DNA from 3 places in the Pseudoalteromonas sp. S3431 genome. Region 2 is predicted to be linked to each of the others. Evidence: predicted binding sites of a transcription regulator. Region 2 holds the regulator's gene; each other region holds the start of a gene.

Region 1 (10,795 bases), on a different contig from region 2:
TACCTGCTTAGAGTCCATCCACTTAAGAGAATCAAGTCCCTTAGCGCCTGATCCCATAACAATTTGGTCAATAAGGCTGGCTGCTTTATCTTCACCCAATGCAGCTGTAAGTGCTTTTTTGATAAAATCTTCAGATTGGAAGCCTATCGTACTAAAACTCTGAATTTGTTCAATAAACAAATTATGCACGGCACTTATTTTAGCTTGAGACAAGTCATCTAAGCCCGCCATTGCCATACCCACTTTTTGTACCTGTTTAGGTTCTAAATGCTTGAGTATTTGCGCCGCATCTTCTTCTGATAAACTCAAAAGTAATATAGCCGCTTTATCTACACCATCGAGCTTATCAACATCAAATGCTGTTGGCAGTTGTTTTTGTTCTTGATCAGTCATCTTCTGTTAACCACGCTTTCACTACTTGTGATGATAGTTCTGGTTCGTTAGCTACAAGGGCACGAATTGCTTTTAATAAGTCCTCGTCACCATGTAGGTCTGGTAACTGTAGTGTACCATCGCTAGAGAAGCCAATTGAAGCAGAATCAAAGTCTTTATTTAGCATATCAAGTGTACTGTCACCAATATCAACCCCTGAACTCAATGCATCTTCATCATACTCTTCCAAGGTATTATCTGGGTAAATTAGACGTTTAAGCATTGGTTTAACAACGGCCATAATAAGAACAATAATTACTAAGGCACCTAGACCCAGACGCACATACTTCACAAACCAATCTTGCTCCCACATTGGGACTTCAAGGTCTAAACCTGTCGTTTCACGCACAAATGGCACTGTTACCACTTCAAGTGCATCGCCACGCTGCATATCAAACCCGACACCGCCTTGTAATAAACGACGAATATTTGACAATGCCTCCACTGATCGTGGTGTCATGGTCGTTTCGCCGTTTTCATCCACTTTTGGAATATAATCAACAGCAACCGATACACTTATTCTGCGTATTACCCCCGTTTGCTGGCGTTTATGCGAAATAGTAGTATCAAGCTCATAGTTTCGCGTAGATTCTTTGTGATTACGAGTTGGCGAAGTGCCTGTTCCTGCACCACCTTGTCCTGCTACTTCTGGAATATTCGAGTTTAGTGGAGGCTGATTCGTAAGCGCACCTGGAATACCAACGGCTAAACCGCCTATGTTATTTTCTTCAAATGTGGTTTCACTTCTCACTGCAGGTAAATCTGGATTGTAGCGTTTTTGTGTTTCTTCTATCGCACTAAAGTCCATACTTAAATCAACTTGGGCTGTATAATTTGCAAGCCCTACGACAGGTATTAAAATGCTGTCTATTTTTTCTAAATATTCTTGTTCTCGTTTACGTTCTAAGTCGTACTCTTTACGAGAACGTGCTGCTAATGAGCTTTGCGAACCTGAATTTAATAAGCGACCATTTTGATCTGTAACAGTCACCCTACCTGGCTCTAAGCCTTGTACTGCTGAAGCAATCATATCAACAACAGAGTCTATCTCTTCACCATTAAGAGAGCGTCCACGTTTAAGTGTTAGCACAACGGTGGCAGATGGCTTTTTCTCTCTGCGCGCAAATACGTTCTCTTTTGGTATAGCAAGCAATACTTTCGCACGAGTAATATTATTAAGCTCTTCTATAGTACGTGCTAATTGCTGCTCTCTACCATGTTTGAGGCGCTCACGTTCAAGACGCTGACTAACCCCAAACCCCATATCTTGCATGATAATATCTGATCCCGAAGTAGGTCCTTGGTCTAACCCTTCGCGAGTCATTAATAATTTTATATTTTGATATTCACTTTCATCAACCGATACGACATTACCATCAAGTTGATATTCTATCTTTTGTGCATCTAAAAAATCGAGGGTTTGAATTAACTCTTCTGTTTGCATTTTACCCAATGGGCGCATATCTGGCTGACGTGCCCAAATAATGATAAAAATGGCAATAGCCAAACAAATAGCCAGAGCTATAACCAGTGTCACTTGGCGTAATACATCAGTACCATTTAAAGCACTTAAATAGCCTGATTTCTGTTCTTGTTGATCATCACTATCACTTTGGTCGATATCACCACTAGCAAGTGCAAGGTCTGTAGATTGGTTAGATTGCGCCACGATAATTCTCCACTACCTAGTTAAACAGGCATGTTCATGATTTCTTTGTAAGCTTCTACAAGTTTATTACGAACCTGTACTGTAGCTTCAAATGCAACCGAAGATTTCTGAGAAGCAATCATCGCCTCAGCAAGCGATACACTTCGGTCACCCATTTCAACTGCTTTTACTTTTTGGCCTGTATCTTGTTGTAACTCATGCACTGTATTTAGCGCATTACTTAGCATATCGCCAAATTGTGCAGTAGAAGTAGACTGCACTTGAGTTGGCAATTTATTAATTTGATTATTACGGCCAGCTTCAAGGGCCATTGATTGCATTTCTTGAAAGACAGCGCTATTTTGAATTTTCATAATTTTTCTCTGACAATGCAGTTAAGCTTATAAAGATAATAAAGCACAAACCATGCCAACTAAAAACACAATTAAAACAATTGGTTACAGTCAGCTTGTGAGTCAGAGTTTTGACAACCCCAAATTAAATTAATTAAATTTGGGGCTTAGAGGGATTATGCAGGAAGTGAAATACCTAAATCGCGCATTTGCGCTAGCTTATAACGTAATGTTCGAGGGCTAATACCTAATGTTTCTGCTACATCTTTGCGCTTACCTTGACAGCGAGCTAATGTTTCTAAAATAATACTATGCTCTTTGTCTTTAAGTTCATCTTTATAGCTCCCGGTGTCAACCGCAAGTAAATCTTGCTTTGGCTCACCAACCATAGGCATTTTTTCATCGTAATATGCCGTGCTTAAGCTATTTATAGCTTCGTTTGACGTTGCTGTTTCCAATACTTCTGTTGGTGTAATTACAAAATCGCTTGCTACTAAGTTTTCGATAAAAATAGCATGTTCATTTATTGTATTACCACTTCGTAGTATCAGTGCTCGCTGAATTACGTTATCCAGTTCACGAACATTACCAGGCCATGCATGAGCAAGTAGTTTTTGCTCTGCTGCTTTATCTAAGTAGGCCATAGGCTCTTTACTTTTATTTATATGGCGTTCTATTAAATGCTTTGCGAGTATAATTATATCACCAGGGCGCTGGCAAAGAGGTCGCCACATTAATGGAAAAACATTAAGTCGGTAATATAAGTCCTCTCTAAATTGGTTCTTAGCGACCGCTTCTTTTAAGTCACGATTACTCGTTGCTAATACACGAACATCTAGTTGGATTGTCTTACGAGCACCTAAACGCTCTACTTCCCGCTCTTGTAGCACTCGTAGTAGCTTTGCCTGTAATCCTAAATCCATTTCAGTGATTTCATCTAGTAAAATTGTTCCGCCTTGCGCTTGTTCAAATTTACCAGGGCATGCTTGAATAGCACCTGTAAACGCCCCTTTTTCGTAACCAAATAAAGTGGCCTCAAGCATATTTTCAGGGATCGCAGCACAATTTATAGCAACAAAGGGTTCATTGCATCGACTCGATTTATCGTGAATATAACGCGCGAGCACTTCTTTACCTGAACCACTAGGCCCGAGCACCATTACACTCGCATCAGAGCGTGCAACTTTACTTGCAAGTTCGAGTAATTGAATGCTACTTGGGTCGGCAACAATAGGGCCATCTGTCTCTCTCGCTTTTTCAGGCAAATAGCGACTCACCATATTTAGCAGCACTTCAGGTGCAAATGGTTTAGCCATATAATCAATAGCACCTAAACGCATAGCTTCAACAGCATCATCAATCGTGGCATAGGCCGTCATCATCAATACAGGTAAATCGGGATAATTTAATTTAATACTTCGCAGTAAGTCCAAACCGCTCATGGTTCCCATTTGCACATCACTTACGACTAATGAAAATTGCTCTTTTTTAAGCAATAACATCGCTTGCTCTGCGCTATTAGCTGAAACGCATTCAATACCTGACATCTCCAGCGTATCAATTAAAGCTTCACGGAGCCCCGCATCATCTTCTACGACTAAAATAATATTACTCATAATGATTCCTCTAATTTAGATGTCGCGCGTATTGGCAACAGTAAACTAAAACAAGCTCCACCATGAGCATTGTTACTAACGTCAACACGTCCTTGATGCGCATTAACCACCGAACTTACAACAGCAAGCCCTAGACCAGTGCCTTGGCTTTTTGTAGTAAAAAAGGGTTCAAACATTTTATCAGCCTGACTTAAATCAATACCGGGACCATTATCGCTTACACTAATACGCACAAAGTCGTGATCTTGTAAATCAGTCGCGGCACTCAAATGCACTTTAGCCCCAGAACCAATCACTTGAATGCTATTGTGAATAAGGTTTTGAACAGCACTGGCTAGCGCTGTCTTATTCCCCACTATTACAATATCTGGTTCAGGAAGACTTACATCCAGCTCGCTTTCATTAAGTGCGACCATGGCATCAGCACCGGTTTTCACTTCTGTTAATAATTGCTGCATAGAGACTTGTTCAACGACTTGCTGCTCACCGCTTTTAGCAAATAACAGCATGTCATTAACCTGCGTTTCTAAATCTTTTAATCGTGACATCAATTTAGTTTGGAAATTATCGCGAGATGCTTCTGGCAAGCGCTTTGAGCCTAAGTTAGCAGCATAAAGCATTGCTGCAGATAGAGGCGTGCGTACTTGATGCGCAAGAGACGCCACCATTTTACCCAGCGCACTTAATCGCTGCATATGTGCAACACGTTTTTGTAAACGTCGCGTCTCAGTTAAGTCCGTCATTAAAATAAGTTGTCCCGGCTCTGGAGCCAAAGCGGTGATATCGAGCTTAATTAAACGCCCGTCTTTTAATGATACTTCGTGTCCATCATCTTGATGTGGTTTGAAAGACCGCTGAATAACATAAAACCACTTTTCACCTTCAAGTGGTTCACCAAGCATATCAATCGCAATTTGGTTCGCTTTAGCAACCATGCCTTTACCATCAAGTACAACAACACCAGTGGGCATTGTATCAACCAAGTGCGAAAGCCAACTTGCCTGCTTACGAAGATCACTTAGCTCACCAATGTACTCCTCTTGAAGTAAACATGGGTTATACTTATTTGCAGAAATAAACTGTGGTTTTAGCACGCTTGCAAGGGCCATAATCAAATCTCAAACTAATGTAGATACAGAGTTAAATGCACAATTTGTACCAAAGTTTATTTATATATTTATCATTAAGTTACATAAGAAAAACAAGCGACATAAAAATGACGCACGCTAAGGAATAATAATGAGTGAGCAAATAGAATGCCGTTGTCCATGGCTAGACACGACTAAACCTGACTACGTTACTTACCATGATGAAGAATGGGGGGTGCCACTTTATGATGACCAAAAACTATTCGAATTTATAACTCTTGAATCAGCACAGGCGGGTTTGAGTTGGTACACCATATTAAAAAAACGCCAAGGTTATAAAAAGGCATTTGCTAATTTTGATGTAAAAAAAGTAGCTGAATTTACATCAGATGACATTGAGCGTCTAATGTTAAATAAAGAGATTGTTCGTAACCGTTTAAAAATTGCAGCAACTGTTAATAACGCAAAATGTTTTATCGATATTCAAAAAGAGTTTGGTAGCTTTAGCAACTATCAATGGCAATTTGTGAGTAATAAGCCGCTTGTTAGTCACGTGAATAATATTGAGGACTACCCTGCTATAACTGAACAATCAACTGCATTTGCTAAAGACTTAAAAAAGCGAGGATTTAAGTTTTTAGGCCCAACAACAGTCTATGCACACATGCAAGCCTGCGGTATGGTTAACGATCACAGTAATGACTGTTTTAGAAAAGAAGAAATTATTAAGGCTTTTAGTGGTGAGTAAGCAGGTAAATAGGTAGGTAATTAAAAGCTTCGCTTTTCACGCGAGCAAGCTCAGCGTCTACGCCAAAGTTTTGATTTGAGGTTGCTTTGTAGACGCGCTGCTTACAGGCGTTCAAAAACGTAGTTTTTTGGATGGGTGTTTAAATAATTAAAAGCTTCGCTTTTCACGTGAGCAAGCTAGACGTCTACCACCAAAGTTTTTGAGGTTGTTTTGTAGACGCGCTGCTTGCAGGCGTTCAAAAACTAATCTCTTGAAAGGTTATACTTTTTCATTTTTTCAACTAGCGTGGTTCTGCGTACACCTAATATTTCTGCTGCGCGAGCCACAACGTAATCAAAGCGCTCTAACGCTTGCGTTATTAAGCTAATTTCAAGCTCGGCTAAGTAATCTTTAAGTTCAATACCATCATCGGGCAACAACCCACTTCCAACTTGGTTAAACTCTGCTTCAGGTTCGTTTTCGTAATCACTGAATCCTGTGCTAAATATATCGTTAAACGCGTCTTTTTCCATTAACTCTTCTGGGTACTCAGGCTCATATGCTTCTACCTCAATATAGCGGTATTTATTGGGTAAATCGGGAATATCGACTACCTTTTCAGGAAACATAATAACCATTCGTTCCACTAAATTAGCTAGCTCACGAATGTTACCAGGCCAAGCATGCTCTTTTAAGCTCTCCACTGCGCGCTCAGTAAACTTAGCGGTAGAACCTGTTTGATCGTTAACACGGCGCATCAGTTCTTTTAAAAGCAGTGGAATATCATCTGCGCGCTCACTTAATGACGGGTTTTCAATAGGAAATACATTTAATCGATAGTACAAATCTTCACGAAAACTACCTTCCTCAATCATATTTTCTAAATTTCGGTGCGTTGCAGCAATAACACGTACATCAGCTTGAATCGCCTTTGTACCGCCAACTCGCTCGTAACTGCGTTCTTGTAATACGCGCAGCAACTTAACCTGCATTTGCAACGGCATATCACCTATTTCATCTAAAAACAGCGTACCACCTTGTGCAAGTTCAAAGCGTCCTTTACGAGCGGATATTGCTCCTGTAAATGCCCCTTTTTCATGGCCAAATAACTCACTTTCTAATAACTCCGCCGGAATAGCACCACAGTTAACAGGCACAAATGGCCCATTGTTACGCTTAGAAAGCAGGTGTACATTACGAGCAACGACTTCTTTACCGGTTCCTGACTCACCTAAAATTAAAACATTAGCGTCCGTTTTTGCCACTTGCTCAATTAAAAAGCGTACATCTTTTACTGCATCTGTTTCACCCACTAGCCCGTCAAAGGTTTTAAGGGGTTTGGTATGTTTATGTCCATTTGGTAACATTCGCTGATATTGCTGACAATCGTGAAGCAACTGTGTTGTTACTTCATGACTAAACGGTTCGCAAATGAGGCCAACCACATTAGCAATGCTTAGTAATGGTTTAAGGGTTTCGCCTATTAATAAAAAAGGTAAGGTTGGGTAGCGCTTAATTAAACCTTCGTGATCAAGAAACTGCAATGCACCTAAAATGATCATGCATTCTTTTTGTTGGTACTTTTCACACTCTTGTTCAAAATTTGTTTCATTTAACAATTGTACTGCTTCACCAATAAAAGTAAGCGATGCATTTAAACCTATTGCGCGATTGTTATTATTATCTAAAATCAAGATCATATTTAGCGAGCCGTACTTTCACTCATTTATTTAATTACCTAAATTGTAAGCCAGTTCGCCATGGATGCAAGCGATAGCGGCATTTTTTTGACATAAACGCCAAAAAACAGACAGCTAGTTAAAATAACAATACTTAAGAGTTAATCATTAAGTACCAATTATTAAAGTTGTGTCAAAATCATTTTTTTAAAATTATTTAATTCCTTAGCAAAGCTGACTTTCTTAGTAAATATAATCTAATATTAGCTTAAGTTGAAAGCGAACATGCCGATAAATAGATAAGTAAAAAATGCTTGGCATTATTATTGCTTTTATTTTTACATAATTTTTATCGTTTAAATCTAGGATTTCCCCATGGCTCATGTTTCAGTAAAAAAATACAGTCAAGTTCGTGTAAGTAATATTGCCGAAATGACCCCGTACGAACAAATAAATCTTATTTTCAGTAATATTATTGGTCGTTTAGCAGCTACAAAAGGATTTATTGAGCGAAAAGAGATTGAAAAAAAGGGCGAGAATATATCAGCCTGCGTTTTGTTATTCGGCGCGCTGCAAGATGCACTTAATTTAGAAGTAGAACAAGACCCTAGTATTTCTAACAACTTATTGGCACTTTACGATTATTGCCAACGCACATTAACCAAAGCCAATTTAAATAATGATGTTGACGCGGTATTAGAGGTGTCTAACATTGTAAAAGAAATAAAAGAAGGCTGGGATAATATTCCTGTTGATCAACGTGTTTCTGCGGTTTAGCTTATATTATGAATGCGAGTAATGCTTCAGAGCAGCTAACAACAAATCAAGCAGAACATATAAAAATACTGCTTAAGGAAATTGAATCGTTAGTGAACGATAATAATGCCGATGAAGCTCAACCCATTTTAAAAACCTTAAATACAGATTTAAAAAAATGGTGTGAAAGTAATAACAGCCCTAATGCAGAGCAATTACAGTCAATTCAAATTACAATTAATTCCATTTTAGCTAAAGCTAACATAGCTAAAAGTGAATCATCTAAAGCAATTATTAAGTATAAAAAGTCAGGAAGGGCTATTAAGGCTTATAAAGCGACTTAGTAAGTAAATTAAATAACTTTATTCAATACTCTATATATTACACGTAATTTATACCAATCAGCTTAATTAAGTGAGCTATTTTGAGGAAAGAAAACCTTGTCGATAACTGGGCAAAAATTTCGTTATTTAGTTGTTCTATATCAGAAATTTTTAACACAGTTAGCGCCAAGTTTAAGCCCTCAAATTTATCGAGTTTTATTGCAGATTGGTATTAGCGCTGAAAATAGCTGCCCGAGATAGATTTATTGTCCAGAGTTTAGGTTAAATAGACCCCATATAAGCAGATTAGTATAAGTATTATCTCAGATAAATATTACACAATAAAAAACCGCTAAGTTTAAACTTAGCGGTTTTTTATTGATCACGTTTAGTAAAGCTTTTACTAAAGGATTAATTTGATTGTCTAACTACACCTGGCATATTTTCTAATTGAGCTTGAACATAACTACTGGTGTTATTAAGGCTTGCAACTAATAAATCCATTGCGTTATATTGAGCATATAGTCGAGACGATAACGATTCCATTTTACTTGTTAAACTCTCTCGCTGATCATCTAAATCATCTAGTTGATTTGTTTTACTATCGATTCTGTTTTGAATAATTCCGTCAGAATCTGTATAGAAACTCATTAACTCATCAAACGACTGTGCAAAACCACCATCATCATCGTTACTGCCAACAAAAAACTGCTGCACAGAACCTACATCTGCATTAATTTGGTCACTTAAGGTATCACTATCTAAACTAAGCACACCATATCGGTCTGTTGTTACACCTAGTTGTGAAAGTGACAGCGAATTACCTTCTACATTAACTGAATTTGTTATTGTATCTCTTAGTTTAGACATGACTCCACGTAATAAGGAATCTCCCGCCATTACACCTACGCCATCTTCGCCAGATGCACCTAAAGTGTTACTAAGTTCTAGCAACTCATTGTAGCTTGCAATAAAACCGCTTAAACCACTTTTAATATTATTATTATTTTCAGTGACCGATATGTCACTTATGTCACCACTATCCGCGGCATCATGCAGTTTTTTAGCGGTAATATCGACACCATCAATCACATTACTAAACTCGTTAGTACTGCTAGATACAACCAACGTGCCATCAATGGTGATTTGTGCATTCTGCGCAGCGTTTACTTCAGTTAAGTTAGTTGTATGATTTAGGGGGTCTGCATCTGTTACATCATAGGCTAATCGAGATAATCCACCTGTATCTGTATTATTACCATCACTGTCTTGTACAGTGATTTTAATCGCGTTTTCTTCACCGGTCTCTTTACTTGTGAGCACTAGGTGCTGACCTAAATCACTTGTTACTATCGTTGCAACAACTGAGTCATTACTATCATTGCCAGTAAAAGGCCCGTTATTAATTTGGTCTCGTAAGTCTTCTAAAGTATTGGTAGCCGATAAAACAGTGGAGAAACTATTATCACCAGAGCCTATCGTAATTACACCTGCCCCTATTGCCTCATCTGAAGTAAATGCGCTTGATGATAACTTATGAGCCTGCGCTAATGCATCCACTTTTACGTTATAACTGCCTGGTTGTGCGTCTTCATCTGCACTTATTGATATAAAATCATCAGTGCCTGATGTACTACGTTGCTGATATTTGTCACTATCACCAAGGGCTTCCATTGAGGTTTGCACTTTTTCAAGCGCTGACTTTAACGCCCCAACGGCTGAAATATCAGTTGTTAAACTAGCTTCTTTAGTATTTAAACGGGCTTCAGCTGGTGCTTGTTCTGAATTTACTAATGCATCAACAATATCTGATACAGCTAAACCAGAGCCTAAGCCATTAAACGAAATAGACATACTTCACCTCTTTAAATACTTAAAAAACAAACTAATTTAATATTGATACTAAACCGTTTGATCAATCAAAATACCTGCCGATTCAGACAGCTTAGACACTAAGCTTAATACTTCCTCCGAAGGATATTGCTTAATTACTTCTCCACTGTTTTTGTCGAGCACTTTAATTACATCACGTCCTGAATCTTCATCTACTTTAAATTGCAGACTGCGATTCATTTCTCCCATAAAGTCCTGCAATTGTTGCGCCATTTCTTCTAGTTGCTCACGTTCTAAAGGCTGTTGTTTATCTTCAGCCTCTTTTTCATACATTTTCTGC
Region 2 (10,795 bases):
GAGTAAGTTCACCACTTACTCGAAACTGCTGTTCATCAACATGGCTAATTGCCAATTTAATCATTCGAGCTACTGCCTCTAAATTGAACAGGTAACTTACTCTTTTGCTCTAAAAGGTTGCTTACATTGTCAATACCTTGCTGACGTAAAATACCTTGTAGTTCGCTTTGTTTGGCGTCTAATAAACTAATACCTTCAGCAATCATATCGTAAGCTCGCCATTCACCATCGCGATCTTCACGAACTTTAAAGTCTATTCTGATATCAGGTTTGCCATCTTCAAGAATTTTAGTTTTAACAACAACGACATCTTTACCTTTAAATGGTTGCTCAGCACCAAACTCAACTTTTTGATTTGTATATTGTGTAAATACACCAGCGTAAGTGGCAACTAAATATTCTCTAAATACACCAATAAAGCGCTGAATATCTTTAATCGCTTGGGCTTTTTCAGCTTCATCTGTAATTGCCCGTACTTTAGATACTTCACTACCTAACACGCGAAGTGCTGCATATTTGTAGTCAATATAAGGCATTAATTCTTCTTCAACAATGACACGAAGATGCTCTTGATTTTTAATGATTAATGGCTGATCTTTTTTGATACGTGCAAACGTATTGTCCGCTACTTGACGCACCATTTTGTTTGGATCATTTAGTTTAACATCTGCAGCACTTACGCTTTGAGTTAGCGTCATTGTGCTAATTGCTACAATAGCTAGAAACTTTTTCAACATAATAATTACTCACTACCTTGGTTGAATAAAAACTGCCCAATTAACTCTTCAAGTACAATGGCAGACTTAGTATCAGTAATTGAATCACCGTCACCTAACGCTTTACTGTCTACACCAAATAAATCATCAATTGCTTCGTCTTGCTTATTTTCGGTTACGACTTGACCTAAACAGCGTTGCTCTGCTGAATTAGGAGAAATAACAGGGTGGATACCTAGATACTGCTCACCTAAAATACCCGATGTTAAAATTGAAATTGAGCTCGTGTCTGAAAAACGACATAAATACTGTGCATCAATGGTCATATTAACCACTGGCAAGAACTCCTGTGGATGAACATAAATTGACTCTACTCGACCAATAACGACTCCGCCCACTTTTACTGGTGCACGTGCCTTTAATGACCCTATGTTTTCAAATTTAGCATTAAGTGTGTACGTCTCGCCTGAGCCGCTAATACCTGAATTGGCGACTTTAAGCGCAAGCATAGCAAACGCTAAAATTCCTAACGCCACAAAAAAACCAACTAAAATTTCTAATTTCCGTGAATTCATTATCTATACCCTATTAGCTGGTAAACATTACCGCTGTCAAAATAAAGTCAAACCCTAAAACCGCCAATGACGAATGAACAACCGTTTCGGTGGTTGCTTTACTGATCCCTTCAGAGGTCGGCACACAGTCATACCCTTTATAAAGTGCTATCCAAGTCACCACAATGGCGAATACAAAGCTCTTAATAATACCGTTTAGTATGTCTTGCTGAAACGATACTTGTGATTGCATAATTGACCAAAAACTACCCGTATCAACACCAAGCCAATCAACTCCAACTAAATGAGCACCAATAATTGCCACTGCTGAAAATATCACCGCTAGTAACGGCATACTTATAAAGCCTGCCCAAAAGCGCGGTGCAATAATTCGTTTTAGTGGATCAATTGCCATCATTTCTAATGATGATAACTGTTCTGTTGCTTTCATTAAGCCTATTTCTGCAGTAAGCGCACTGCCCGCTCGCCCTGCAAATAATAACGCTGTAACAACAGGCCCGAGTTCTCGTAATAAACTTAATGCCACTAATGGCCCTAAACTATCCTCTGCACCATATCCAACTAATACCGTATAACCTTGTAATGCCAAGACCATACCGATAAATAAACCTGACACCATAATAATGAGCAAAGATTGCGAACCCACCATGTAGAGCTGACGAATAAGTAGAGGTGTACCCTTTTTAAAGTTAGGTACATTTACAAGTGCGCCAAAAAGCATATAAGTTGAGCGACCCAGAGCCGCAAAACGACCTAGCGTCTTATGCCCTAATTTTTGAAATAAATCCAACATTATGCTTTTTCTCCAAGCAACTCATCTGCATATGTTTGAGCTGGAAAATGAAAAGGCACGGGACCATCAGACAAACCTTTTAAAAACTGTTGCACTAAAGGAGACTCATGATTGCGCATTTCGTCAGGTGTTCCACAACCAATTACACCCTGATCAGCGATAATAATAACGTGGTCAGCAATACTCATTACCTCGTTAACATCATGGGTTACAATTAAAGAAGATAAACCAAGCACTTCGTTGAGTGACTTAATTAATTTAACCAACACCCCCATAGAAATAGGATCTTGGCCTGCAAATGGTTCATCGTACATTATAAGTTCAGGGTCGAGCGCAATAGCACGTGCCAGAGCTGCGCGCCTAGCCATACCTCCCGATAATTCAGAAGGCATTAAATCTTTCGCTCCGCGTAGCCCAACAGCTTGCAATTTCATTAGCACAACCAACCGAATTAGGTCTTCACTCAACTCAGTGTGCTCCCTAATTGGGAACGCTATATTATCGAATACCGACATATCAGTAAACAACGCACCACTTTGAAAAAGCATACTCATTTTAGTTCGCGCTTCGTAGAGTTCTTTGCGCGACATATTTGGGATACTACCACCTTCAAATAAAATATCACCGGAGTCAGGCTTAAGTTGACCGCCAATTAAACGCAACATGGTCGTTTTACCAATTCCGCTTGGCCCCATAATCGCAGTGATTTTACCTTTAGGAACGCTAAAGCTCATATTTTTATATATGCTTCTATCGCCTCTCGAAAAGCTAACATCCTTGACTTCTACTATTGATTGCGACAAGTCGCTCTCCATAACAATATTCACTAGTGCACCTATTTTAAAGCTTTTTTAACCAAGATGGAAAAAACAATTCGTAAGATTTTGTAATACACTTGCAAAAAGGAGTATAAGACTCGTTTATAACGGCTTAACTGCAGCTTAAGGTGCTGATATAAGCGCCTTAAAATATTATTCAACAAGTTATTGTAATTAGAGTTGACCTGACTCTTTTATTTATACTTTCACCTTTGCTTTTGTTACTATTCGCGCCATCTGTATTTTGAATAACTGGCTTAATATAATGGTTACCTCGTTTGTTATTTTAATTCTTGGTTTTGCGGCTCTTGTTTGGAGTGCAGACAGGTTTGTTTATGGCGCAGCGGCACTTGCAAAAAACTTTGGCGTACCAACCCTAATTGTAGGCTTAACTGTTGTGGCAATGGGTTCGTCAGCCCCAGAGATGATGGTTTCCGCTTCTGCAGCGCTCGCAAATAAAACAGATACTGCAGTTGGTAACGCTGTCGGTTCAAACATAACAAACATTCTACTTGTGTTAGGTATTACAGCGTTATTTAGACCTCTGTCTGTATCTTCAAGTACATTAAAACGCGAAATGCCACTGGTCTTGCTGATATCATTCGCTACCTGGTATATTTTTTCAGACAATTATTTTTCATTAGCCGAAGGTATCGCCTTACTTATTGGCTTTATCGTGTTTATAGGCGGTTTGATTATTATTTCACTGCGCGCAAAAAACCAAGATGACCCATTTATAACCGAAGCCTGTGACGACGTACCTAACGATGTACCAACTAAAAAAGCGGTATTTTGGTTAGTTATTGGCATGGTTCTACTCCCTGTTAGCTCACATTTTTTAATTGGTTCCGCAGTCGACATAGCTAAATACTTTGGCCTAAGCGATCTAGTCATTGGCTTAACTATTATTGCCATTGGCACGAGCTTACCGGAGCTTGCAGCTTCAATTGCCGGTGTATTAAAAAATGAAGATGATTTAGCTCTAGGCAATATTGTTGGTTCAAACATTTTTAATATATTGGCTGTGTTACCGCTCGCAGGTATTATTAATCCATCCATTATCGATCCGTCAGTAGCGAGTCGAGATATACTCATTATGATTGGTGCAACATTTGCTCTTATCATCATGTCATTGAACTTTAGAGGCACCCAACGCATCAATAGAGTGGAAGGTGGCTTATTGCTTATCGCATTTTTGGGCTACCAAGGGTATATTTTTAGTCAAGTAGGGTAAATAATGACGACGCTGAACTTTATCGAACAGGGTCTTCGTGTTCTCAATATTGAACGCCAAGCACTTAATGACATAGCGCAATATGTAGATGAAAACTTTCATCAAGCATGCCAATTAATGTTTGACTGCGAAGGTCGAATTATTGTTATTGGCATGGGTAAATCAGGCCATATAGGTAATAAAATTGCAGCAACACTTGCAAGTACAGGAAGCCCTGCCTTTTTTGTACACCCAGGCGAAGCTAGCCATGGCGATTTAGGAATGATCACCAAAAACGATGTTGTCATGCTTATTTCAAACTCAGGTGAGACGAGTGAAGTTTTAAATATTATCCCTGTTTTAAAACGCCTTGGCGCAAAAATAATCGCCATGACAGGCAATACTAAATCGACCATGGCAACACATGCAAATGTACATGTATGCATTAAAGTAGAAAAAGAAGCATGCTCTTTAGGGTTAGCACCAACGGCGAGCACTACAGCGACTCTTGCTATGGGCGATGCGATGGCAGTGGCTCTGTTAGAAGCTCGTGGTTTTACCGCCGATGATTTTGCGCTTTCTCACCCTGGGGGCAGTTTAGGCAAACGATTATTACTAACCTTAAAAGATGTTATGCACAGCGGCGCAAATACACCTATTATTAGCGTTTCACAAACCGTAAAAGATGCACTTATTGAAATGTCAGCCAAAGGCCTTGGTATGACAGCCATTGTTGATAAAAGTAATCAGCTAGTGGGATTATTTACCGACGGTGATTTACGCCGTATTTTAGAGCAAAGACTAGATATTCATACAACACAAATAGACCTTGTTATGACTAGGTCATGCACAACAGCTACACAAGATATTTTAGCTGCTGAAGCGCTTAATATAATGGAACACAAACGTATAAATGGCTTGATTGTTGTTAATGAGCAAAACCAGCCTATTGGCGCACTAAATATGCAAGACTTATTAAAAGCAGGAGTATTATAAATGCAATTTGAAGAACTCTATCAACCGCTGAGTGCTGATGCAAAAGCACGTGCTAAAAAAGTAAAACTACTTATATGCGATATTGATGGTGTATTTTCTGATGGCCGAATTTATCTTGGCAATCAAGGTGAAGAGCTCAAAGCATTTAATACAAAAGATGGTTTTGGCATTAAAGCGCTTATAAACAGTGGCTTTGAAGTGGCTGTTATTACTGGTCGCCATTCGCAGATAGTGCAACAACGTATGACCAGTTTAACAGTACAACATATTTATCAAGGTCAAGAAAACAAGCTTATTGCTTACGAAGAGCTAAAAAACAAGCTTCACCTAAGTGATGATCAAATTGCCTATATTGGTGATGATGGCCCCGATATGCCAGTAATGGAATTAGTCGGGTTTGCCGTTGCAGTTAACGATGCTCACCCACTAATCAAGCGTTTATCACATTACACGACACAGATGCTGGGTGGTTTTGGCGCAGTGAGAGAACTAACCGACTTACTTATGCTAGAGAACGACAAACCACTTACTAGCAAAGGTACTAGTTCATGAATACAGCGCGCATAATTTTAAGCGTTTTATTCATCAGCTGTATGGTTTGGCTTTGGTACCCTTATTTTGCACAAACAAATATGACAGCTCAGGTTGAAGCTGAAGTTATCGCTAAGCCTGATTATATTGCTATTGAGCTAAAACAAACGGCCTATGATGAAAATGGTAAAATTAATCATAAAGTTACAGCTGCTAAAATGGAATTATATCAACAGCTAGGCTTTACCTTTTTTGAAAAGCCCATTTTCACCTTATATAACGAAAAACAAACATGGCGAATAAATGCAGACGAAGCAACGTTATATGAAGGAAAACAATTAATTTTAGAAGGTAACGTGGTTGCCAAGAATCTTACTGATAATGCAATGATAGACAAGATTAATGCGGATAATATTCAAGTAGATATAAAACTACTCACGATGCGTTCAGAGCAACCCGTTATTGTTACGGGACCCAATTTAAAGATCACCGGTAAAGGCCTTGAAGCCGATTTAAAAACTGAAGTGATAAAACTTATTAACCATACGCGAACTATATATTATGACCAATAAAATTTCAAAAATACTTATTATTCCGACACTTATACTAGCTTTCAACCTTAGCGCTGCTGAACAAGCGATTCAACCTGCAGCGAATCAAATATCAATAAGTGCCGACAAACAAGAAGGCCAATTAAAAGAAAACGTCGGAATTTTTGAAAAAAATGTTGAGATTATTCACGGCAACCGCCGTATTACAGCCGACCGTTTAGAAGTACATAAACGTGATGAATTAGGCGATAATAAACAGCTACTAATTGCAACTGGTAGCCCTGCATATTTCGAAGAAAAACAAACTGATGGCACTATAATGAGCGCCAGCGCAAACGAAGTTCGTTATGATGTAGCTAAACGATTTTTAACCCTTATTGGCGATGCACAAGTATCGCAAGCGGGTCAAAAAATAAATGCCAAGAGTATTACTTACGATATGCAACAGCAATTAATTAGCGCTGAAAAAGACGAAAACTCAACCGATCGTGTGCATACTATTTTAGTACCTATTGAGACTAAAAAAGAAAAAAACGATAAAGGTCAGCCATGAGTACATTAAAAGCAGAACTATTAGCTAAAAGTTATAAAGGCCGTGAAGTTGTAAAAAATGTAGGTCTGGAAGTAAAGGCTGGCAGCATAGTCGGGTTACTTGGCCCTAATGGTGCAGGTAAAACCACAACGTTTTATATGATTGTAGGCCTTGTACCTAGTGATAAAGGCAAGATTTCTATCGACGATAACGATATTACTCTTTTACCTATGCATAGTCGTGCTAGATTAGGCATTGGTTACTTACCCCAAGAATCATCAATTTTTAGAAAGCTTACTGTTTATCAAAATTTAATGGCTATTTTAGAAACACGTAAAGAGCTAAATAAGCAAGCAAGAGAAGACACACTTAACAATTTATTAGATGAATTTAGTATTCAGCACATTCGTGATAGCCAAGGTATGGCATTATCAGGAGGCGAGCGTCGCCGAGTTGAAATAGCGCGAGCACTAGCCGCTGATCCTAAATTTATATTGCTTGATGAGCCTTTTGCTGGTGTTGACCCTATTTCAGTGTTAGATATAAAGAAAATAATAGAACATCTTAAAAATCGTGGTATTGGTGTGTTAATTACCGACCATAATGTAAGAGAAACTCTTGATGTTTGCGAAAAAGCCTACATAGTTTCTCATGGTGAGTTAATTGCATCAGGCACTCCAGAACACGTATTAAACGATAAAACAGTACGTGATGTTTATTTAGGCGAGCAATTTAGGCTGTAACATTTACGCCATGTCTTTAAGCATCTGCTAGTATTAATTATAACAACATAAAAGGATTGTTAGAGATACATGAGGCAATCATTACAGCTGCGCATGGGCCAGCAACTTACAATGACTCCACAGCTGCAACAAGCAATTCGCCTGTTGCAACTCAGTACATTGGATCTCCAGCAAGAAATACAAGAAGCACTCGACAGCAACCCCCTATTAGAGGTTGAAGAGCAAGATTACGCCGAAGATTCTACTGGTAAAAACGAGCAAAAAGCAGATAACGACGATGTCACTGTTAGCGCAAATGCTGATGATGTTCCGAGCGAATATGAGCAAGACAGTGGTGAAGCACTTGCTAAAGATACGCTAAGTGATGAAATGGCTATGGATGTTAGTTGGGATGAATATATGAGCGCAGCCCCAGCGTCATCATCAGGACCAATGCCTGAAGATGAATCTATATACCAAGGCTCCTCAACTGAAACGCTCCATGAATACCTAATGTGGCAACTACAACTGACTCCCTTTAGTCCTACCGATGAAGCGATTGCGATTGCGATTGTTGAAGCCGTCGATGATTCGGGTATTTTAACGCTGAGCTGCGAAGAAATTTTAGAAAGTTTTAATCAAGAGAACGAAGAAGACAACGAAGTTGAACTTGACGAAATAGAAGCTGTTTTAAAACGAATTCAATTGTTTGACCCTGTTGGTATTGCAGCACGTAGTTTACAAGAATGCTTATGTATTCAGCTGAACCAATACGATAAAGAAACACCCTATATTAATGAAACAAAAATGATTTTAACCGAGCACATTGATCTATTAGCTGCTCGCGACTATCGTACATTAATGAAAAAAACAAAGCTCAAAGAAGAAGAGCTTAAAGAAATAATGACTTTAATACATACTCTTAGCCCAAAACCGGCGGATACTATAGTTAGAGAAGAATCTGAGTATGTAATTCCTGATGTATCGGTGAAAAAAATAAAAGGTCGCTGGGTTGTTGAACTAAACCCAGATAGCATGCCTAAAATCAGAGTCAACAGCCAATATGCAGCAATGTCACGCACCGTTAAATCAAGTGGTGATAGCCAGTTTATTCGCTCGCATCTACAAGAAGCTAAATGGTTTATTAAAAGTTTAGAAAGTAGAAACGATACACTATTAAAAGTAACTAATTGTATTGTTAAGCAACAACAAGGTTTTTTTGAGCATGGCCCCGAAGCCATGAAACCAATGGTTTTAAATGATGTAGCAGAAATGGTCGAAATGCACGAATCAACTATTTCACGCGTAACAACTCAAAAATATATGCATACACCTCGCGGTATTTTTGAGCTTAAATATTTTTTCTCAAGCCATGTAAGTACTGAAAATGGAGGCGAATGCTCATCAACAGCAATACGCGCTCTCATTAAAAAATTAATCGCAGCAGAAAACTCAGCAAAACCATTGAGTGATAGTAAAATTGCAGATATATTAGCTGAGCAAGGAATAAAAGTAGCGAGACGTACAATCGCAAAGTATCGCGAATCTCTAGCTATTCCACCGTCAAATCAGCGAAAAAGTTTGATTTAAGACGCTAAACAAAGAGGGTAATGCTTATGCAACTAAACTTAACTGGTCGTCACGTAGAAGTAACTGATTCATTAAGAGATTATGTAAATACCAAATTTGCGAAGCTAGAAAGACACTCAGATCATATTAATAATGTTCATGTCATTCTTGATATAGAAAAATTAAACCAAAAAGCTGAGGCAACGATTCATGTAAGTGGAGCTGAGTTATTTGCCTCTACTGAACATCAAGATATGTACGCCGCCATTGACTCGCTGATTGACAAGCTCGATCGCCAAGTTATTAAACACAAAGAGAAGCTTGCTCGACACTAATATTATGAAATTAAGTTCACTTATATGCCAGGACTGCAGCAGAGCTGCGGTCCTTTTTAATAGTAAAAAAAGAATTTTAGAGTTCATCAGTCAACTTGCTCATGACAAGCTCCCATATCTTTCTCAACAAGATATTCTCAGCGCCTTAATGAATAGAGAAAAACTGGGAAGCACTGGTATAGGAAGAGGCATTGCAATCCCTCATGGGCGAATGAGCGGCGCAGAAGAGCCTTTAGCACTCGTATTAGTAAGCGAAACACCTATTAATTTTGATGCAATAGATAATCGCCCTGTTGATATATTTGTTGCTCTCATCGTACCTGATGGCGATAACCAGCAGCACTTAAAGACGCTCGCAACGATAGCTGATAAACTAAATAATAAAGATTTTTGTAAACAGTTACGCAGCGCAAAATCAGATACTGAACTGTATCAAGTTATTGTAGAACAATCGTAATTAACATAATGGGTGATAAATGGAATTAATTATCATAAGTGGCCGTTCCGGTTCTGGAAAATCGGTTGCTTTACGCGTAGTTGAAGATTTAGGTTATTATTGCGTAGATAATATTCCAATTAATCTGCTACCTTCTTTAGTGAGAAGTGTATCTGATAACTACGACAAAATTGCAGTTAGTATTGATGTCCGGAATTTACCAAAAGAGCAAGACGAATTTAACGATATCCTTGAATACTTACCTGGCTTTGCTAAACCGACTCTGTTTTATCTAGACAGTGAGGATCAAACATTAATTAAACGTTTTTCTGAGACTCGCCGTCTACACCCGTTATCAGTTGACTCATTACCTCTTGATTTAGCAATAAAAAAAGAAAAAGAACTACTCGATGTTCTCACTACTCGCGCTGACTATATGATCGACACGAGTGATTTAAGTGTTCATCAACTTGCTGAATCAATTCGTGAAAAAATTCTGGGTAAAAAAGATAAACAACTCATTGTTACTTTTGAGTCGTTTGGCTTTAAACACGGCATTCCTAAGGAAGCTGATTATGTCTTTGATGCACGCTTTTTACCGAACCCACATTGGGAGCCAGAATTAAAACCTTTAAATGGCTTAGACCAACCCGTAAAGGATTACTTAGCCAGCCACAGCATTGTCCAAAAGTTCACTTGGCAAATTCAAACTTTTGTACAAACATGGTTGCCACATTTAGAGCGAAATAACCGTAGCTACTTAACTATTGCTATAGGTTGTACTGGTGGGCAACATCGCTCAGTATATTTAGCACAAACGATTGGTGAAAGTTTTTCGATGACACATCCAAATGTAAAAATCCGCCATAGAGAACAAGAAAAATAACTCATTCAAAATAATCATCTGTTCAGCTTAGGTAGAGTAACTTATGCGTTTAGAAGACACTTTTTTAATAAAAAATAAATTAGGACTTCATGCAAGAGCCGCTACAGTATTAGCGCAACTTG
Region 3 (10,795 bases), on a different contig from region 2:
TTATTAACTAAACGTTATTTACCTAATATTAACCTATAACCTAGTTTAAAATCACAGTTTTTTATTACTTTTTTGTATAAAATAATTTTCAATAAATACTAACTTTTTCTGTATAAATATTTATAGACTGGTAGTCTATGACAAAATTTATTAAAAGTAGATTAGGGTATATGTCAAAAATCCGTTCAATGAGTTTAACCACTCGCATCATGATAGGTATGGGGTTAGGGGTTATAGTAGGCTTTATATTTCAGGCTATTTTAGCTGGTGAAGATGATTATCTAATACCACTTGGGTTATTCTCTTTGCCAATTAAAGCATTTTTTGTCGATGGCCTTTTTCATGTGGGTGGGCAAATATTCATCGCTAGCTTAAAAATGTTAGTTGTTCCGCTCGTTTTTGTTTCACTTGTCTGTGGAACCTGCAGCCTTAGCGATCCAAAAAAACTGGGACGCTTAGGTGGCAAATCTATTAGTTTATATTTACTAACTACAGCTATAGCTATTACAGTAGCAATCTCCCTAGCCTTATTATTTAATCCTGGGGAAGGAATTGGCTTACCTTCTCAAGCGAGTTACGATGCAAAAGAAGCACCTACTCTAGCTAGAGTTATTATAGACATGTTCCCAACAAATCCATTTGAAGCAATGGCTAAAGGCAACATGCTACAAGTTATTGTATTTGCTTTGCTATTTGGTATTGCTATGGCACTAAGTGGTAAAGCAGGCAAACGCGTTGCTGATGTATTTGAAGACTTAAACACAGTTATTTTAAAATTAGTTACTTTATTAATGAACATTGCACCATATGGCGTGTTCTTTTTAATGGCAAAGCTGTTCACTACAATAGAGCTCAATTTAATTGTGAGCCTAGCTAAATATTTTGGCGTTGTTGTTTTGGCCCTGCTATTACATGCGCTTGTAAATTACACATTACTATTAAAAATACTAACAGGCTTAAACCCGCGTATTTTCTTAGCTAAAATGAAGCACACCTGTTTATTTGCATTTAGTACATCAAGTTCTAGCGCAACCATGCCTATTACACTTGAAACTGCGACTAAAAAGTTAGGTGCAAGCAACTCAGTTGCCTCATTTACTATACCCCTAGGTGCAACCATTAATATGGATGGTACAGCGATTATGCAAGGCGTCGCAACCGTATTTATTGCACAAGTATTTAGTGTTGATTTAACGATTTCTGACTATTTAATGGTCATATTAACAGCTACGCTCGCCTCTGTAGGCACAGCTGGTGTTCCTGGTGTTGGCTTAATAATGTTGGCAATGGTACTTAACCAAGTTGGCTTACCTGTAGAGGGGATTGCTATTATAATTGGCGTAGATAGATTACTTGATATGACACGTACAGCAGTTAATGTAACCGGCGATTGTATGGTTACCTGTGTTGTTGCCAAGTCTGAAGGTGAACTTGATGAAAGCGTATTCAATGACCCTAACGCAGCTAAAGACTTAGAAGATTATCATAAATCTATTGACTCATAAGACATTTATACAGCTATAAAAAAACCTTGATGCAATCCATCAAGGTTTTTTTTCGAGTAAAAATAATTAGCTTGTTCTCAGGTTAAAAATTCTAATCTAAGGATTTAGGGACTTAAATTTAGAAAGTAAGTTTATCCCGACTTTATTTACGCCACTACTCAAGCCAAGCGCTAGCTTATCGCTCAGTCCTTTTTTGACTTTATATTTAATTTTATAGATTTGGCGTTCATGTTGCTGCTCTAATAAAGCATCATCACTTGTTTTTATAACATCTACCAAGCCTTTTTCAATAGCCTGAGTTGCAAACCAATGCTCGCCTGTCGCAACTAGATTTATATCTAAACTTGGGCGTTGTGTACTCACAAATGTTTTAAATAAGTCGTGAGTTTGTTCAATTTCTTCGCGAAATTTTTCACGAGCTTTATCCGTATTCTCACCAAATAAAGTCAGTGTACGCTTAAACTCACCAGCGGTTATTTGTTCAAATTCGACATCATTTTTCTTCAATATTTTATTAAAGTTAGGAATTTGAGCAATTACCCCAATAGAGCCAACAATTGCAAATGGTGCGGCGAGTATTTCATCGGCAACACATGCCATCATGTACCCTCCACTGGCAGCCACTTTATCAATTGAGACACTCAAGGGTATGCCAGCATTTTTAATACGCTGTAGTTGCGAAGCAGCAAGTCCGTACCCATGTACAACCCCGCCACCACTTTCTAAACGAATAAGGACCTTGTCTTTACTAGGCTCAGCAATAGAGATAATGGCTGTTATTTCTTCTCGTAAGCTTTCCACCTCGTGTGCATCCATACTGCCCACAAAGTCAATTACATATAAACGAGGTTTAGCTTCGTCTTTATCTGCTTTTTTACTTTGCGTTTTTAACTCCTTTTGATGCGCCTTTAGCTCTTTTTTACCGAGCGTATTTTGCAAAAAACTTTCTTTAAGTTCTACTAATTGCTCTGATATATCATCTATTTGTATTTCACCTTTTTTGGCTTTTGGCTTAACTGCAGCGCCAACTATTAACATTAGAATAACTGCGATAGCGATAACAAAAGTAACTGTTTTAGCAAAAAACAAACCGTACTCGTATAAAAATTCCAACTGGTTTCTCCATTTATAAATTTCAGCTAATTTAACATGCTTTAAAACAAAAAAAAGCCACTTTTCAGTGGCTTTTAAAGGTTAATTATTTTACTGGTTATTAATCAGTCACAACCTCAGGGTTGGAAACTAATAACATACGTCCACGTGCAGCTAAATAAGTAGCTACTTGCAGCTGCATTTCTGCATTAGCAGCAGCACTGCCTTCAACAGTTGAAGCCTTTGCAGCATCTTGAGCTGGCGTTAATATAGAACCATGATGCCCTTTAGTAAATTTAACTAAATAGCTCGAAGGTGTTTCACTTAATGCTTGCGAAGTACTTACTGTTTCAAGACCCATCAAGTTAGCTAATGGAATTGTGCCAGAAATAGGATTATTAGCTGCCATTGGCGGTATCACTTGGTCGGGCTTGTTATCAACACCATCACCCACAACAACATTAGTATAAACAGGAGTACCTAATGCTTTCACCGTGGCAGCGTAGTTAGTTGGATCGCCACTATCAAGTGCTGTTTGTGCCGCAAATGCAAACTGTGTAAATACACCTTGAATGTTAGTAAGTTTAGTCGTTTCACCCGCAGTAGTAAGTGATGCAACATATTCATTGTAACCACATGTCAAGTAAGCTTCCATGTCTGGTACTAATGAGCCACAGTTAGAAAGCGCAGCGCCTTGTAGGTAGACATTAAGTTCATCAGCTTCGGTTGTACCAGCTTGTGAAAGTACTGAACCTTGAATAAATGGACCAAACGCAGCAGATTCAAGTAAGAAGCTTGCTATGCCACCGCCGCCACTTGCAAGTGCTACTGTATTTACATTAAACAGTGGGTCAACAGTAGGCGCCATTGGGCTATTAGCTTGAGCAATAAATGCCGGGGCTACAATAGACCCTAACGAATGCCCGATGTAGGTAACATCTTTACTATTGATAGTCGTATCGTTAATAAAGTTTAAACCCAAGCGTAAGCCTAATAAATCAGCCGCTGATTGACGTAGGCTATCTCGCGCAACAAGTAATGAACTCAAGTCCATATAACTAAGTACCGAACCTGTTGTTGCATTAAAGTCATCACTTCCATCACCATCAACATCGATACCGCGTTCACCATGTCTTGGGTGGTCAATTGCTACAGTTGCAAAACCTTGAATAGAAAGTTGGGCAGTTAACGCTAGCATACTTTCTTTTTGCGTAGTAATACCATGTTGCATAATTACAACAGGCCAGCCATTTTCTGGCATTTCAATAGCCGGTAATTGTAGTTGCGCACGAACACCGTTAATAATTGGTAAAATAGGTTTTGTTAGTTGTACTGGCACATTCGCCATGCTTTGTACTTTTGGAATGGTATTATATTTAGTTAAATGACGCGTGCTGTCTAAACCTAAATCTCGAAGCTGTCCACTACTCAATGCAAAACATAACCCGTCATTCTCACTAATAGGTTCTGCAGGAAAAGCATCACCGGCAACAGCTTTATAACCAAGTATTGCTACTGCGCTATCACACATACCTTGCCAATATGTATCGTTTAAATCACTTATCTCAGTGCCTGTTGGAGTCCCTAGGTACATAGGAAGCATAATGCTACCCTTTTGGTATTGAACACCAGAAAAAGCAGGCGATACTTCAACACCTTGTGAAGCAAATACTTGTTGTACATTTACCATTGGTTGTTCTGGTACTTGCACAGCAGGTGTTGCCATACTTGGCTGTTGCAAGCTCACTGCTAACAACTGCTTGATAGTACCCAGCACAGGCCCTGCTGATTGAATAGTCATCGCACCTGAGAAAATAATGTCGTCTTTCGTAATATTTCCAGAACTAACAACTACATTTTCGTAGCTATTAACTGCGCCCTGCAAACCAAGTTGGGCTGCTGTAATTAATGGCGCCTCTTGTTTAACTAACCCATAAGTTGAAGATGGCTCAATAGAGCGGCCCAATGAGTCTTTAAGCCCTGTTGTTAATACATTAATGTATGAACTACCAGCTTTAAATGGTTTTAGAGGAACAATTGCAACAGCATTACCTGAAGCTTGAGTAACAAAGTCAACACCAAAGGTAAGTTCGCCCACTAATTTACAAGCAGTACCTGCAGCTACTACCGAACATTCTTCATCCGTTAAGCTTGCACCCATTATTACTTCAAAAATTCTAACCGTACCAGGAGCCCCAGCAGATGCTTCATCTAAACTTACACTCGGTGGGAATGTTAAATCAATTTTATAAGGAACCTGCGAAGACCAACCATCAAGTGCGCCTAGAGCCAATTGTGGGTTGGCATAAGCTGTGCGTGGAATAGACACGTTATCATCATCTAATTCACCAGGAATGTTTAATGTACCGTCTTGGGTACCACTCATTAACAAATCGTTTGGAACAGATATAACTCCATTAGCAGGGTCAAAACTTACTGTTGCCGTTGGAATAACTGGGGCTGTGTCGTTTTTAACATCTTTTAACGTTTCTCCACCGCCACAACCTGCTAAAGCAGCTGTAACCGAGAGTGAAAGTAGCATTTTTTTCATATTGTTGGCTCCGCACATATTTTATTTTTATAGTGTGTTTAATCAGTGTATTAAGTTAAAACAATGTAATCAGGTTATTAATGAGACATTAGACCAGTTAAACTTAACGTAAAGTTTCTATTTTCGCCACCTAATTTTGCAATAAATTCGATTACTTCACGTTTTGCTATGTTAAAATTAAAAAAATCATACAATTTGGTACTTTTATGCACACTTATCAAGCAGCTGAAAACGCACTCAAAGATAAAGTTATTTTAATAACAGGCGCCGGCGATGGCATTGGTCGAGTAGCAGCCATTACATATGCAAAGTATGGTGCTACGGTTATTTTATTAGGTAAAACAACTAATAAACTTGAATGTGTTTACGATGAAATTGTTAATGCAGGTTATCCTAAACCTGCAATTGTGCCTATGGATTTAAAAGGCGCAACGAAGCAAAACTACCGCGACCTTGCCGCAACGATTGAATATCAGTTTGGCCGCCTAGATGGGCTTCTTAATAATGCCGGTATTTTAGGCTCGCTTGGCCCACTTGAGCATTTTTGCTCATCTACGTTCGAAAACATAATGAAAGTAAACGTGACTGCACAAGCGATGATCACTAAAGCCTTGTTTCCGGTTCTTCGTAAATCTGATAATGCATCAATCGTATTCACATCATCAGGTGTTGGTCGCAAAGGCCGTGAATTTTGGGGACCTTATGCCATTTCGAAATTTGCAGTAGAAGGCATGATGCAAACATGGGCATGTGAAGTAGGTAAAACAAACATTCGTGTAAACTGTATTAACCCAGGTGCTACGCGCACTTCAATGCGAGCGGCTGCATATCCAGGTGAAGATAGAGACGCGCTTGCTACACCAGAGGATTTAATGCCTACCTATTTATATCTAATGAGTGACGATTCTAGTGAAGTGAATGGCGAATCGTTAGATGCTCAGGTAAAAAAATAACCCAGCCTAAGTCCTGTGTTATTTAAAAGCACATTAAAAAAGCCGCAATGAGCGGCTTTTTTTGTGTTAAATAAATAACTAATTGATTATTTACGTTTAGTCGGCTTAACACGTTGATTGTGTTTTTTAACTGCTTTACGGATTTGGTTGATTTTAGCGCGTTTATCTTTGCGCTTTTCTGGCATAACAGAAAGCTTAGTCTGCGTCTCCCGACCTAATTTAACGGTTTTGCGTAAATAGTTTACCGTTTCTAGATCATACTCCATCCAACCACCTTGCGGTACGCGCTTATCTAGCTCCAATTTACCGTAACGAATACGAATAAGACGAGATACTTCCGCATCTTGAGATTGCCATAAACGGCGGACTTCGCGGTTACGCCCTTCATTTAACGTTACGTTAAACCATCGGTTAACACCTTCGCCACCCATTGGGGTTACAGTCGTGAATTTGGCTGGGCCATCTTCAAGCTCAACACCACGTAGTAGGTTTTTAACCGTTTCGTTGGTTACTTCACCAAATACACGTGCAGAGTATTCACGTTCTACTTCATAACTTGGGTGCATTAAACGGTTTGCTAACTCACCATCATTAGTAAACAGCATCAAACCTGATGTATTAACGTCTAAGCGGCCTACTGCAATCCAACGATCGCCATCAATACGAGGAAGTCGGTCAAATACAGTACGACGCCCTTCTGGATCTTTACGTGTACTTAGCTCACCTTCTGGTTTGTTATACATAATTACACGACAAATTCTATCTGCTTTTTCTTCAATTTTCACAGTGTGTCCGTCAACACGAATTAAGTCTGTTTCCTCAACACGGTCGCCTAACTTTGCCACTTTACCGTTTACACTAACGCGGTTTGCATCAATGTATTTTTCCATTTCACGGCGCGAGCCTACGCCTGCACGGGCTAGGACTTTTTGTAACTTTTCACCTTGTATACTCATTCGGATGGTTCTCTCACAGAAGGATCACTTAATAACTGGTTAATTTTACTTTGCTGCTCTGTTGGCAGTGCTGGTAAATTATCTAAACCTGTTAACGAAAAATAATCTAAAAATTGTTTAGTAGTTGCATATAAAGCCGGTTTACCCGGAACCTCTTTATGCCCTACCACTTTAACCCACTCTCTTTCGAGTAAGGTTTTTATAATATTCGAACCCGTAGTAACTCCCCTTACTTGCTCAATTTCGCCACGTGTAATGGGCTGCCTGTATGCAATAAGCGATAATGTTTCCAGTAAAGCACGTGAATACTTAGGCGCACGTTCTTGCCACAAATTATTTAACCAAGGGCTTAAACTACTACATGCCTGAAAGCGATAACCACTGCCAACTTCGACTAGACGAATACCACGAGTTTGAAAATGTTCTTGTATAGTATCTATTGCGTCGTTTATTCGCGCCATAGAAATAGCTAAATCTATTAATACTACGTCTTTAAGGTGGCGCTTACTAACAGGCTTATCTGCAACAAAAATAGCTGCTTCAATGATCTCAACTAGTTGTTCATCACTAATTCGCCGACCCGCCATACACACTCTTAACAAATAAAAATACACAGCCATCTATTATGACAGAACAACACCAAACTAGGAAAATATATCTACTAAATAACTAGATTTTAAACACAAAAAAGCCAGTGATTATCACTGGCTTCTAATTTACTCTTTAAAACAACAAATATTAGCTGCGTTTAATTGCTTCTAGTGCGTCATCTTCGGCTACAGCATTACCGTATTTTTTAATGTAACCCTTAAACTCACTTCTGCTGATGCGCTTATCTTGGTTTTCATCCATATAACCAAAATGATTTGAAATATCATCATCGTTGCCTTCAGCAATCGAAATATAACCGTTGCTATCATTATCTAAACTTGAAAAACTACTCTCAATTTTATCAAACTTAGCTATTTCAGCTTTAAACGCTGATTCACTTACGTCACTATCAGTCGCCACTTTACCTGCATTAAGCTGCATGTAGGCGTTAAATTCTTTACGGCTAATTTCATTATCCATATTGGTATCAATATTCGAAAAATGCTCCCAGATGCTATCATCATCCGCTTCGACTTTTGAAATGTAGCCATCGCTGTCGTTGTCCAGGCTTGCAAAATCACTGTCTATTTTCTCAAGGCCTTGATTTGAAGAACAAGCCGCGAGGCTCAAAGATGCTAAAATTGTTGTTGCTAATGTTAACTTTTTCATAAGACGTGTCCTTGTAATTAAATAAATGTCACTTTAGCTAATACAATTCGGATGCCAATGTTAGTTAACTAATTAAAATCAAATAGTTACAAACAAATAGAGCATTTAACAAACAATTTCAATAAGTTATATCTGAAAACTTTGCAAAGTGCTTTGTAATTTTTGCAAAAAAAAGCCCAGTATATGTAAATATACTGGGCATGCTTTTCAAATCTTTGTGTTATTAAATAGCCGCATTTTGATAACGTTTTACAAAATCAGTTACTTTTTGACCATTACACTTTAGAGAGTTTAAATTACCGATTTTTTGACGAACTGGCGCTAGACCTTGTTTTAAAGCAGTCATACACAGTTGTGTTTCTTGTTGAGTGTCTTTAGCAAACACCTCAACTTTAGTTTTAATCACTTCAGCAGTTGTTCCTTTTTTAGCAATATCACGAATATCTTCGCCATTACACAAAATACTTTGTGAAAAGCGTGATAAAAACACACCATGCTGGGCTGCTTCTTTACGAGCGGCAGAAAAGCCTTCATTGGCACTTAATACACACAATTTAGATTCTATTTTATTATCTTTACTAAAATACGAATTACTTTGTGCCGAGACCGTAGTTGATGCTAAAAGTGCTGCAGCTAAAATTAGTTGTGTTTTCATGTGAGATCCTATTTGAACGAGCTTATTGAGTGATTTCGCGCATTATATAACCTGTTTTTTAGATATCAATTGAATTTTTTATTTGTTTAACAAATTAATATAGCATTAACAATGTTTAAACTTTAAGCACCATTTGGTCAACAATTATGCAGCGATTTTCTCCATTTCAGTCATGTTATGTACGCGTAAATACTGATACAATTTGGTGCATTAAATAGAACCAATTTTAAGGTAAATTCAATGAAAGTGATTTCTTTCAATATCAATGGTCTGCGTGCTCGTCTTCATCAATTACAAGCAATTATCGATAAACATCAACCAGACGTAATTGGACTGCAAGAGATTAAGGTTCATGATGAGGCGTTCCCACTAGAAGATGTGCAAAAAATGGGATACCACGTTTATTACCATGGTCAAAAGGCACATTATGGTGTGGCTATGTTATGCAAGAAAGAGCCTAAATCGGTCTTAAAAGGATTTGCTACCGACACTGATGAGTCGCAAAAACGCATGATAAGCGTTACTGTAGAGCAAGAAAACGGTCGTGATTTAACCGTAATGAATGGTTATTTCCCGCAAGGCGATAATATCAATCACGAAACTAAATTCCCTTATAAACGCCAGTTCTATATTGACTTGATGACTCACCTTGAAACAAACCATACACCCGATCAAGATATAATTGTTATGGGCGATATCAACATATCACCTACCGATTTAGATATTGGTATTGGTGAAGTAAATGCTAAACGTTGGTTAAAAACGGGTAAATGTTCTTTCCAACCGGTAGAGCGTGAATGGCTTGCAACATTACTTAATTGGGGCTTTAAAGACACCTTTAGAGAACAAAACCCAGAAACAGACGATCAATACTCATGGTTTGACTATCGCTCTAAGGGGTTTGTAGATAACCGAGGACTTCGAATAGATGTAGTACTTGCAACTAATGAGCTTGCAGCACGCTGTATAGATACTGGTATTGATTACGAACTGCGCGGTATTGAAAAACCCTCAGATCATGCCCCTATATGGTCAACATTTAAGTAATTACTATGCTCAGCATAACAATACAAGGGCTACTTTGGGCCCTTGTAATTATTATTGCCCTACTAAGCTTTAATAAAAAAACATATAAAACATTGCTTAATACGCCAGCCCGTCAAACTGGCGTGCTTGCGTGTGCGTTAGTGTTTGCAGTGCTTTGGCGAATAAATGCAGGAATTTTAACTGGCCTCGATTTACACATATTAGGCGTTACAGCTGCAACATTAATTTTAGGTTGGCGATTGACTATTTTAAGTAGCCTACTTGCCACAGCCCTACTGACTGCATTTGGTCAAATTGAACTTGAACTGTTACCAGTTCAACTGCTTATTGGTGCGTTTATTCCTATTTTACTAAGCTACCTTGGCTTTATAATTAGTTACCAGTATTTACCTCGTCATTTTTTTGTTTATATATTTGTTTGTGCGTTCATAACTGCAGGGGTTATAGCCTGTATAAAAATAAGCCTAGGTGCTTTATTTTACTTAGCTATAGGGCAATACAATTGGCAAGAACTCGCAGATAACTACGTTTATTTAAGTGCCATAATTTGGTTTCCTGAAGCAATGCTCAACGGTATGGCTATAACAGTTATGATCACCTATCGCCCGCATTGGGTAAAAACTTTTTACGATAAGGACTACCTAGACTCATGAGTCTACAATATCAATGCCCACTGTGTAACCACGCACTTTTGAAAACTGATTCAACACTTCGTTGTGCTAACAACCATAGCTTTGATGTTGCTAAAGAGGGCTATGTTAATTTACTGCCTGTGC

What was found. Region 2 encodes sigma-54, which starts transcription at its own class of promoters, with help from an activator protein. Its sites were predicted from a motif close to GTTGGCACGNNNNTNGNNT; they were not measured.
Region 1: fliS (flagellar export chaperone FliS) is a predicted target of sigma-54. The motif match lies at 7,857-7,875, and genes of this name have one in related genera.
Region 3: DO88_RS09555 (EF-hand domain-containing protein) is a predicted target of sigma-54. The motif match lies at 8,358-8,376, and genes of this name have one in related genera.

Annotation. Positions count from the first base shown of each region.
Region 1 covers NZ_JJNY01000049.1:35,402-46,196, forward strand. Annotated here, with positions in the region: gene fliG (flagellar motor switch protein FliG) at 1-393, opposite strand, end outside; gene fliF (flagellar basal-body MS-ring/collar protein FliF) at 386-2,101, opposite strand; gene fliE (flagellar hook-basal body complex protein FliE) at 2,122-2,454, opposite strand; gene DO88_RS06590 (sigma-54-dependent transcriptional regulator) at 2,610-4,049, opposite strand; gene DO88_RS06585 (sensor histidine kinase) at 4,046-5,158, opposite strand; gene DO88_RS06580 (DNA-3-methyladenine glycosylase I) at 5,289-5,885, shown strand; gene DO88_RS06575 (sigma-54 dependent transcriptional regulator) at 6,128-7,564, opposite strand; gene fliS (flagellar export chaperone FliS) at 7,919-8,320, shown strand; gene DO88_RS06565 (hypothetical protein) at 8,329-8,643, shown strand; gene fliD (flagellar filament capping protein FliD) at 9,034-10,476, opposite strand; gene DO88_RS06555 (flagellar protein FlaG) at 10,525-10,795, opposite strand, start outside.
Region 2 covers NZ_JJNY01000044.1:44,771-55,565, forward strand. Annotated here, with positions in the region: gene DO88_RS08145 (STAS domain-containing protein) at 1-64, opposite strand, end outside; gene DO88_RS08140 (MlaC/ttg2D family ABC transporter substrate-binding protein) at 57-737, opposite strand; gene mlaD (outer membrane lipid asymmetry maintenance protein MlaD) at 743-1,291, opposite strand; gene mlaE (lipid asymmetry maintenance ABC transporter permease subunit MlaE) at 1,305-2,084, opposite strand; gene DO88_RS08125 (ATP-binding cassette domain-containing protein) at 2,084-2,899, opposite strand; gene DO88_RS08120 (calcium/sodium antiporter) at 3,168-4,136, shown strand; gene DO88_RS08115 (KpsF/GutQ family sugar-phosphate isomerase) at 4,140-5,111, shown strand; gene kdsC (3-deoxy-manno-octulosonate-8-phosphatase KdsC) at 5,112-5,663, shown strand; gene lptC (LPS export ABC transporter periplasmic protein LptC) at 5,660-6,214, shown strand; gene lptA (lipopolysaccharide transport periplasmic protein LptA) at 6,204-6,746, shown strand; gene lptB (LPS export ABC transporter ATP-binding protein) at 6,743-7,468, shown strand; gene DO88_RS08090 (RNA polymerase factor sigma-54) at 7,538-9,037, shown strand; gene hpf (ribosome hibernation promoting factor) at 9,064-9,351, shown strand; gene ptsN (PTS IIA-like nitrogen regulatory protein PtsN) at 9,356-9,808, shown strand; gene rapZ (RNase adapter RapZ) at 9,828-10,673, shown strand; gene DO88_RS08070 (HPr family phosphocarrier protein) at 10,717-10,795, shown strand, end outside.
Region 3 covers NZ_JJNY01000040.1:133,598-144,392, forward strand. Annotated here, with positions in the region: gene DO88_RS09585 (dicarboxylate/amino acid:cation symporter) at 171-1,505, shown strand; gene sohB (protease SohB) at 1,602-2,618, opposite strand; gene DO88_RS09575 (VolA/Pla-1 family phospholipase) at 2,719-5,148, opposite strand; gene DO88_RS09570 (YciK family oxidoreductase) at 5,355-6,101, shown strand; gene rluB (23S rRNA pseudouridine(2605) synthase RluB) at 6,188-7,057, opposite strand; gene scpB (SMC-Scp complex subunit ScpB) at 7,054-7,644, opposite strand; gene DO88_RS09555 (EF-hand domain-containing protein) at 7,796-8,317, opposite strand; gene DO88_RS09550 (hypothetical protein) at 8,541-8,972, opposite strand; gene xthA (exodeoxyribonuclease III) at 9,213-10,019, shown strand; gene DO88_RS09540 (energy-coupling factor ABC transporter permease) at 10,025-10,672, shown strand; gene DO88_RS09535 (putative RNA methyltransferase) at 10,669-10,795, shown strand, end outside.